DNA from 3 places in the Yersinia sp. KBS0713 genome. Region 3 is predicted to be linked to each of the others. Evidence: predicted binding sites of a transcription regulator. Region 3 holds the regulator's gene; each other region holds the start of a gene.

Region 1 (3,287 bases), 1.3 Mb from region 3:
AATAATCAATTTGCTATGTTTAGCCGTGCTCATGAATACCTCTTTCCCACAATGGCGGACAATGTTATCGATTGTAGGGAAAATCGTGCATTAAAAAAAGCAAACAAAAATGTTGTTAGCGATTTGTTTGATAGGTAATGCCTATTTAATAATCTAAATGCAGTGAGAATCGACAGTTAACCAATAAAAAAATAGGGCTGATGACAAATTGGACCAAAATTCATTTTTGCATTATGAGGTGAATACCCTCAAAAAGCTTTGACCCCACAAAGAATGTGGCTTGCAAGGTGATAGCTCAAAAAAAGCCGTAATAGCTGGAGGGCAATTTGCACCATTTTATAGCAAATAAACGATGAAAAAATAGCTAAGAGAAGGGCGCTGAGATTTTAATTCTGGCACGTTGTACTGATTTAACTTCTTTTACTTTGACAATCGGCTGCGCATTTGCGAAAACATCATAGGAAGAAGAAATTATCTGCGCGCCATAATTTCAGATTTGGTATCAGTGATGCCAAGCGAAAACCCTGGAATGTTTTCGATTAATGCTGGATGGCATGTGGAGTTAGTTCTCGAACAACTGTAGGGGGGATGTTTCTGCGGTTGTTCGTGATGCGTTATTTCTTCCTCAACGCTAATAATCATCGAGTACCTCGCATACAGTTGGACAGACAGGGTGTGAGATAACAACGTATTGATATATTTGCATAAAACAGGCTGCGGGTCGTTGTCTGTAACAGGCTCTAAATTTAATGACACTTAGGGCATGTCACAGACTCAAGGAAATTAAGAGAGACTATAAGATGATAGATAATAAAAAGCGCCCGGGGAAAGAGCTTGATCGTATTGATCGTAACATCCTGAATGAATTACAAAAGGATGGGCGTATCTCTAACGTTGAGCTTTCAAAACGAGTAGGGTTGTCACCAACACCATGTTTGGAACGGGTTCGCCGCTTAGAGCGTCAGGGCTTCATTCATGGCTATACCGCACTGCTTAATCCACAGTATTTGGATGCATCATTGCTGGTTATCGTTGAGATTACTCTGAATCGTGGCGCTCCGGATGTATTTGAGCAATTTAATGCTGCCGTCAAAAATCTTGAGGAAATTCAAGAGTGTCACCTGGTATCAGGCGATTTCGACTATTTGTTGAAAACCCGAGTACCCGATATGTCTGCTTACCGTACACTACTCGGGGAGACCTTGCTTCGCCTGCCGGGCGTCAACGACACCCGTACCTATGTGGTCATGGAAGAGGTGAAGCAGAGTAACCGCCTAGTAATTAAAACGCGGTAAACAGGCAGGTGCAAAACCTAAGTAATTTGGTTACACTCCTGTTTATTCATACAGTTTCAGCGCCGGGAGGGTTCTCGGCGTTGTTACTCATACCAGTTAACAGGAACCTGGAGAGCCTTTCTTGAGCCAGGAATATACAGAAGACAAAGAAGTTACTCTGAAAAAACTCAGCAGCGCTCGACGTGTGCTTGAGGCTATTTTGATTGTAGTAACTATTCTGGCAGCCTACCTGATGGCGGCGCTGCTGAGTTTCAATCCTTCGGACCCAAGTTGGTCCCAAACTGCCTGGCACGAACCTATCCACAATCTTGGTGGGGGTATTGGTGCCTGGATGGCAGATACACTGTTTTTCACCTTTGGTGTTTTGGCATACGCAATCCCTGCCATTATGGTGATGTTGTGCTGGGCGGCATTTCGTCAGCGCGACGCCAGCGAGCATGTCGATTACTTTGCCCTGTCATTGCGCCTGATTGGCACATTAGCCCTGATTTTAACTTCATGTGGCCTGGCGGCTCTGAACATTGACGATCTTTATTACTTCGCTTCTGGTGGGGTGATTGGCAGCTTATTCAGCAATGCCATGTTGCCGTGGTTCAATGGTGTGGGTGCAACACTAACACTGCTCTGTATTTGGGCTGTTGGTTTGACGCTCTTTACCGGGTGGTCATGGCTGGTCATTGCAGAGAAAATTGGCGGTGTGGTCTTAGGCTCACTGACATTTATGACTAATCGCTCCCGTCGTGAGGAGCGCTATGACGATGATGATTACCAGACCGATGATGTAGAGACTGTCGAGCAAGAAAATGGTCCTGTGGCAGGGAAGGTAGCGGCAGCGGGTGTTGCCGCTGCAACAGGGCTGGCGGCGAGCTCTGCCTATGCAGACGATGACGATATACTCTTCTCCGCACCATCTGTGACTGATGCGCCATTACCGCTGGTTGAAACCGACGATAAATATGATCCACTATTAAGTACGCTACGTGTGACGGATAGTGATGAACAGTCGCCGTTATCTGCGGCTTCTACAGAGAGTGTCGCTGATTCTGTTACTCGTCATGGTGCTGCTGACCCTAGCTATACTCACACCCACACCCACTTTGTCAACGACACTACGGCACCGGTGGTTGAGCATCTGGCCGCGACCCCACCACTCTATTCTTTTGAAATTCCAGAAGAAATACCACCTTCAGTGCCGACTCGCGTTATGTTACCGGCTGAGCACCCTGAGCCTCAAATGGGGTCATGGGATACGCCAGTAGCCGCTGCCAGCCATTCGCCATTTGATTTTTCAACGGCACAACGCCATAGCGGTCAGGTGGAAAATACGCCTCATATGAACCCTGGGCTGGGTTCAACTGTTGATGGATTGACCGCAGCGGGCATGGCCGCTGGCGCTGCATCAACATCTGGGCCAATATCTACCAACGGAATTGTTGCCGCAAGCGCAGCAGCAGCGACATTTATGCCTGCATTTACAGCAACCAGTGATAGCAGTTCCCAGATTAAGCAGGGGATTGGCCCAGAATTACCACGACCGAACCCTGTTCGTATTCCAACGCGGCGTGAGCTAGCTTCTTACGGTATCAAACTGCCTTCTCAGCGAATAGCTGAGCAGGAACAACGTGAGCAGCGCGAGGACGAAACACAAAGTTCTCAAAATCCAGCTCCATTTGGTACAGAGGTCGAGTCTGAAGATGAGGCGGCGTTGCAGCAGGCCATCTTGCGTAAAGCTTTTGTCGACCAACAGTCTGAGCGTTATGGGCAATCAACGGACGCGAGCGTAAACATCTTTTCAGCACCAGAGCCTGAAGATGAACAGGCTTTGCAAGAGGCCGCATTGCGACAGGAGTTTGCTGCGCAACAGCAGCACCGTTATAGTGCGACTCAGCAGGAGGATGCTGCTCATCGTGAGAATGCTAGTTATAGCAAAAATAGTATTTATAGTGAAAACAGTGGGTTGAACGAAAACAGTACAGTTGAAGGAGTGCAATC
Region 2 (3,287 bases), 1.4 Mb from region 3:
TCGATAGAGCTCAGCTGAGAATACAGTTGGTCCAGAGCTTGCTGGCCTTCTGGTTTCAGAGTTGACTTGTTGAAAGCGAACAGCACGTCAGATTTCAGTGTGAAACGCTTAGTATCAACAACTGGCGCTGGAGCTGGAGCTGGCGCTACTGGCACAACTGCATCATCCTGACCGAAACGGTAAGATACACCTACGCTCAGCATGCCATTGTCTGGACGAGCACCAACGGTAGCACGGTCACCGATGTTGTTAACCCACTGGTATTCCATACGGGTTGCCCAGTTTTTGGTCCAAGCGTATTCAGCGCCCAGAGCAACCAATGGAGAAACACCGGTGTCGTGGCCACTAGTGCGGTCGCCATTGACAGAACTGGTAGCATCTGCACGCCAAACCATACCACCCAGACGAGTGTAAACGTCCAGATCTTGTGCAACAGGGTAGCTCAGTTTAGCAGCTAACTGTACGCCTTGTGCTTTGAAAGCACCGTTGTTGGTGTCGCCTTTATAAGGCATACGGCCAAGCCAGTCGTATCCCATTTCAAAGCCCAGGTATTGGTTCGCTTGGTAACCCAAGAACGCACCAGCACCCACTTGGTCTTTATGAGTTGGGCCGTCATTTTCAATGATGGAACCAGTATCTTGGAACTGGGACCAGCCCAGTTTACCACCGGTGTACCAGGTGTTATCTTTCGGTGCGGCTTGCGCTACTGTAGCGAAACCAGCCAGTGCCACTGCTAATGCGATAGCTGTCTTTTTCATTTTACGCCTCGTTATCATCCAAATAGGCAATGAGCTTTAAAAAGCCAAGCCCTTGGTTAAAATTCTTCGTTAAGGTTTTAACGCTCCCGTTAAGCACGCTGCCAGTATGATTTGGCATTTTAGAGCAACCTTAGCGATGTAAAGTCTACAACGTGGCGAGAAAGTTACAAGTGTGATGTAATAAACGGCCTGAAAAAAAAGCGAAATAGTACATAATCTTTAACGATTTAGTGGTAAAAAGCAGCCTTTTCTATGCGACATTTTCTGCTGGAAGCCGCATTCCGACTCGCTTTATGTCAGTTCCACAGGAGTAAGCGCTAAATATTGTAATAATTCATGGGATAAATCCTAAATTCACTTAATGATACAAAGAAGAATGAATTTTTAACGTTGCGCACTGTCCTTGACCCGTTTTTGTGTCATTCAAAGGGTGCATAACAAACCCATAAGCATTTCCTAACTTTGCTGCTAAACGTAAACGAATACGATCATCGTCTGATAGCTCCGGTAGCCAGCCAAGCACAACACTATAATTCCCCGTCAATAATGCTTTTTCCATCGCATCAACAGTCGACAATGGATTGATTTGCCTTAGCTGAACAACCTTATGCGCTGGTAAACCTGATTGCTGTAACCAGATACGGCTCAATTTCTGTTGCGGTGTTAACCATAAGAGCCATCGAGATTGCTTACCAAGCTGTTGTAATAAAGGGAGTAATAGCTGGGTTACCGCAGGTTGGTTTTCACTGTACACAAGTTCACTGATAAGGCCACTATCTGTTGGAGCATCAACTCTTTGTGCGGCATCGCGGGTAACAAGAGAATGATAATTAGCATGATAAGGTTTTAGTGATTGAGTACGCATAATGAACCTCGCCTGTAGTATCCTGTATGTATATACAGTAGTCGCTGTTTATTCGAAGATCAACTAAATTTTTACAAGACGCTTCGCATAATTGCGAAGTAAACCCGTGCAAATTCATTTTGTATTTGGCTAGGCAATCCATTTTGCGTATTTTCTAATTAGTTGTTCCTCTTACACTTATTGCAACTAAATAGGGACGTTAGTTCGGATTTTTACTAAAGGAGTAGTTATGGAAAACGCATCAGAAAACAAAATCATGCAGGCACGAGATTGCTTTAATTTTTTAGGCCAGATCACAGTTCGCTCACTGTTTGGCGGCTATGGACTATTGGCTAATGGGATTATGTTTGCTGTGGTTTCTGAGGGGGAACTGTATTTACGTGCCAATGATCAGGTTGAGGGGCTATTTCGCGCGAGGGGGATGACGAACCTTGTTTACGCCAAACGTGGGATACCGATTTTGCTGCGCTACTATCGGGTCGATGCTTTTTTATGGGAGGATGAACGCACGCTGCGTAATTTTGCAGAGCGCGCTTATCAGGAGGCCAGAACTGAGGTTTTAAGCAAAAAAGGCCCCACAGTCAGACTGAAGGATTTACCCAATCTTAGTGCTAGCCTTGAGCGGTTATTATGGAAGGTCGGCATTAAGAATGCAGCGGAGTTGCGGCTTGAGGGCGCTAAGCGCTGTTATTTGAAATTACGTGCGGTACGACACTCGCTTGGGATAAATGTTTTGTTGTCACTGGCGGGGGCTATCAGTGGCTACCACTATGCTGCATTGCCGTTGATGATACGTGTTGAGCTAGTTGAATGGTTTGAGACACACATCAGCGCAGTCTATGAAACAGCATAACCACGGGCCATCGAGGATGGCCCGTGGTTAACTAACGAGTCTGGCTGATTTGCTTATTCAGTTCACTAAGTTCAGGTAACAGCTCCAGCAGTAAACCAATCTGCTGTAAAACCAATTGATCTTTACTCTCCGGCTCAGGGTTACACTCTTGCAGTCGGGTAGATAAGCCCGCTAATACCTGTGCCATTTTCGAACTGTCTGGTTGCTCTTGCTCAAGAGTGCCCTCGATATAACAAATAGCATCGTTAAGTAAATTCAGTGTGGCGGTATTGGTCAGTTTCTCACGATGAGCGCCCAGCGCGGAGATATAACTGAGCATGGTGTGGTTCAGGCAGAGTAAACGGAATGCCGCCTCTTGAGTCTCGTTATCACTCTTGGGCTCTGCTGACATATTTGAAATGACGGAGGCTAACTCGGCATCACAATTATGAGCATCACGGCGCGCTATGCGATAGGGCAGGCTGTTATCTTTACCTTGATAGTATTGCACCAGAATTGCATCCAGATAGCGGCAATTCGCATTAAGTGTTTTGTGGACCACCGTCGGAAGTTGGCGGAACTTCCAGTCAGGCCAGATAAAGCTCACAGCGACCCAGGCAATAGCGCACCCCAGTAAAGTGTCGAATACTCGTGGTGCAGCAACCTCAAACCCTTCGCCTAGCAGGTTAAAACATAACAAAACCAGCAGGGTAATAAACATCGTGGCGTGAGCATACTGCACATTACGGAAGGCAAAAAAGAGCACCCCGGTAATCACAATCAGGATTAATTGCCCCTCAATGGATGGCACGAAATAGAGGATAGGCAAACC
Region 3 (3,287 bases):
ATAACCACGGGTAAACAGCTCACCCAGATATTCACGGAACACTGTTGAGTAGAGTTTATTGCCCTTAAAGGTGCGGCGAATAAAGAACGCGCCCAGGCGGCGGAAAATCGGGCCAGCAGGCCAGAAGTTAAGGTTAATACCCGCAGCAATATGTGGCGGCACCAACCCTTGATGATAGAGCACGTAGGAGAGCAGCAGATAATCCATATGGCTGCGATGGCAAGGCACATAGACTATCTCATGACCATCTTGCGCCAGTTGCCGCACACGCTCGGCATTATGGACATTAATGCCTTGATACAAGCGGTTCCACGTCCAGCTCAATACCCGGTCAGACAGACGCACGGCTTCATAAGAGAAGTCCGCTGCAATCTCTTCCATCAGCGTAATGGCGTTTTGCTGCGCTTTCTCATGGGAGATTTTCTTGGTCCGCGCTTCATCAGCCACGGCTTTTTCAATCGCCTTGGAGGTTAACAGCTTCTGGAACAGATCCTGACGGGCCGGTAGACTTGGGCCGACTGCCGCTAGGCGCTGACGTGAGAAGTGCATCCGCGCCACACGCGCCAGCTTATGGGCGATGGTTTTATCGGTGCCGTGTTCGCTGGCCATACGACGCAGTGAGACTGTGGTCGAAAAACGGACAAAGCTATCGCGCCCCAGCCACAAGACGGCAAAGAATTTCTGTATGCCGTTAAGCACGCGCAGATGTGGTGTACCATGGCCTTCACGACCTGGTGAGCGGCCAAACATCACGGAAACCGGTAGCATCTGGATATCCAGCGCCGGATTATTGCGATGTAGATCCAGATAATCGTGGAAGAGTTTTACCGACTCCTGTTTCGGCGCGTAATAGCGAAAGACCCTCGGGCCATTGTCGATAAACACATGGCTGGGGAGTAGCACGCCATCGATCTCCAATGGAATCAATGGATCGGGCAGATCCAGCGCCTGACACTGTGCTCGCAAAGTCAGTAAATCAGCCTTAGAATTGTAAGGCAAAACGTACAGAATAGGACGAGACGGGTCTAACCCTAACTCAGTCACAGGATCTGCCGGAATAACCTTGCTTTTTACCAACAATTTAAGTGGTAAATTCAACAACTTATAATATATTTTACGCCAACCTGACATAACAACATGAAGCCTCTTGTTAGCAATTCATCGCAAGGATACCAGAAACTGGTTTTTAGATCTGTGGTGATGAGACAACAGAAAGCGGTAAAAATCATCATCTACTTAAGATAAAGGCAATAAAACATGGCGAATCAAGTCACAGGACTCACGCGAATCTATAAAGCAGCGGGGTATTCTGCACAAGGCTTATGCGCAGCCTGGAAGCATGAAGCGGCTTTTCGCCAAGAAACTGTCGCTGCTATCACGGCTATCATACTGGCGTTTTGGCTGGATATAGATGTCGTAACACGCATTTTATTAATTAGTAGTGTCGTATTAGTGATCATTATTGAAGTTATCAATAGCGCGATTGAGGCTGTGGTAGACCGAATCGGCAGTGAGTTCCACGAGCTGTCAGGGCGAGCGAAAGATATGGGTTCCGCCGCCGTGTTTTTAGCTGTTTTGTTAGCCATTTTCGTCTGGATAACCGCACTTTGGCACCATTTCGGCTAATGTAATCGCCAATAGCAGGGGAGTGAGTTCACAACAGGACACAAATAAGCTGTGATTAATCCCTGTTTTTATTCACTCTTTGGTTCCCAACACCCGCTTACCTGTATATACTCACAGCAAGACTGTATAAACAAACAGGGGGCGGAATGAAAGCACTTACTACCAGACAGCAAGAGGTTTATGACCTGGTTCGCGATCACTTAGCGCAAACCGGTATGCCGCCGACCCGTGCCGAAATTGCGCAGCGTCTGGGGTTTCGCTCTCCTAACGCCGCTGAAGAGCATTTAAAAGCACTGGCTCGCAAGGGTGTGATTGAGATTGTCTCTGGCGCTTCCCGTGGCATTCGTTTGCTGATGGAAGAAGAGGATGGCCTGCCACTGATTGGGCGGGTTGCCGCAGGTGAACCCCTGCTGGCACAGCAACATATCGAAGGGCACTACAAAGTCGATCCATCAATGTTTAAGCCAAGCGCAGATTTCCTGTTGCGGGTTAATGGAATGTCGATGAGAGATATCGGTATTCTGGACGGCGACCTGCTGGCGGTACACAAAACGCAGGATGTGCGGAACGGGCAAGTAGTTGTCGCCCGCATTGATGATGAAGTAACGGTAAAACGCCTGAAAAAACAGGGTAATATCGTGCAGCTTCTACCAGAAAACAGCGAATTCCAGCCGATTGTTGTCGATCTACGAGAACAGAGTTTCACCATTGAAGGATTAGCCGTTGGCGTCATCCGGAATGGCGACTGGATCTGATTTTAGTGTTCCCTATATACCCTTCGAGTCAGGAGGGTATATTTGCTACCCCCTCCAAATAGCTTAATTATATTTAGATTGAGAACATTCCGACAATAGGCTATTACCTCCTGTTTTAGCTAAATATTATCAGTGCTTATTTTTTCTTTTCCATCACAACTCCAGTGATTAATATTATCTAGACTTCAATTATCATTATCCTCTGCTATAGTTATTCCTACGATAAACATTGTGACGATATTTAAATAAGCAATGAGTGTGAGTGGTCAAATTTAAATAACGCCACTGTTATAAATAGCGAATGTTTGTCGTACTAAATAAACTGACTAATCACAAGCTAACGGAGATACCATGAACAAAGATCAAGCCGACGGTAACTGGAAGCAGTTTAAGGGCAAAGTGAAAGAGAAATGGGGCAAGCTGACTGACGATGACCTTACGGTAATTGAAGGTAAGCGTGACCAGTTGGTGGGGAAAATTCAGGAAAAGTACGGCTACCAGAAAGAGCAAGCCGAGAAAGAAGTTAAAGCCTGGGAAGACCACAGTAAATATCACTGGTAACTGCCGCGTTAAATGGAGTTAAATTGATATTGATGTAAATTAACTGAGTCTCTCGTTTGGTTACATGCTTATTATTAAATCTACATTTTATTGCTTATTATTTAATAATCATAAAGTAGCCATTTTTAATAAAAAACATTTCATCAGATTGAGTATTTATATCGATGCGACACAAGGAAGTGTTTTATTTCTCTTTATTAATTACTATCCTGCCGCCTTGCGGGCGACAGTCTATTTGCTATCACCAGATCACTATTTCTTCTTGGTCACAATCGAGTGGTCGTGATCGCAATGATCATGGCTATCGCAGGCTTCAACGACCCCGCATTCAGCACATAAACCATG

The links. Region 3 encodes LexA, which represses DNA repair genes until DNA is damaged. Its sites were predicted from a motif close to TNCTGTATGTACATACAGNA; they were not measured.
Region 1: the regulator LexA is predicted to act here: its motif matches at 1,332-1,351, upstream of FFE93_RS07970 (DNA translocase FtsK 4TM domain-containing protein).
Region 2: the regulator LexA is predicted to act here: its motif matches at 1,644-1,663, upstream of sulA (SOS-induced cell division inhibitor SulA).

The regions. Positions count from the first base shown of each region.
Region 1 is NZ_CP042173.1:1,685,656-1,688,942, forward strand. Features, by position in the region: gene trxB (thioredoxin-disulfide reductase) at 1-33, opposite strand, end outside; gene lrp (leucine-responsive transcriptional regulator Lrp) at 801-1,295, shown strand; gene FFE93_RS07970 (DNA translocase FtsK 4TM domain-containing protein) at 1,417-3,287, shown strand, end outside.
Region 2 is NZ_CP042173.1:1,759,173-1,762,459, forward strand. Features, by position in the region: gene ompA (porin OmpA) at 1-758, opposite strand, end outside; gene sulA (SOS-induced cell division inhibitor SulA) at 1,117-1,623, opposite strand; gene FFE93_RS08240 (TfoX/Sxy family DNA transformation protein) at 1,853-2,476, shown strand; gene yccS (YccS family putative transporter) at 2,508-3,287, opposite strand, start outside.
Region 3 is NZ_CP042173.1:360,905-364,191, forward strand. Features, by position in the region: gene plsB (glycerol-3-phosphate 1-O-acyltransferase PlsB) at 1-1,131, opposite strand, end outside; gene FFE93_RS01645 (diacylglycerol kinase) at 1,258-1,626, shown strand; gene lexA (transcriptional repressor LexA) at 1,773-2,381, shown strand; gene FFE93_RS01655 (CsbD family protein) at 2,733-2,942, shown strand; gene zur (zinc uptake transcriptional repressor Zur) at 3,195-3,287, opposite strand, start outside.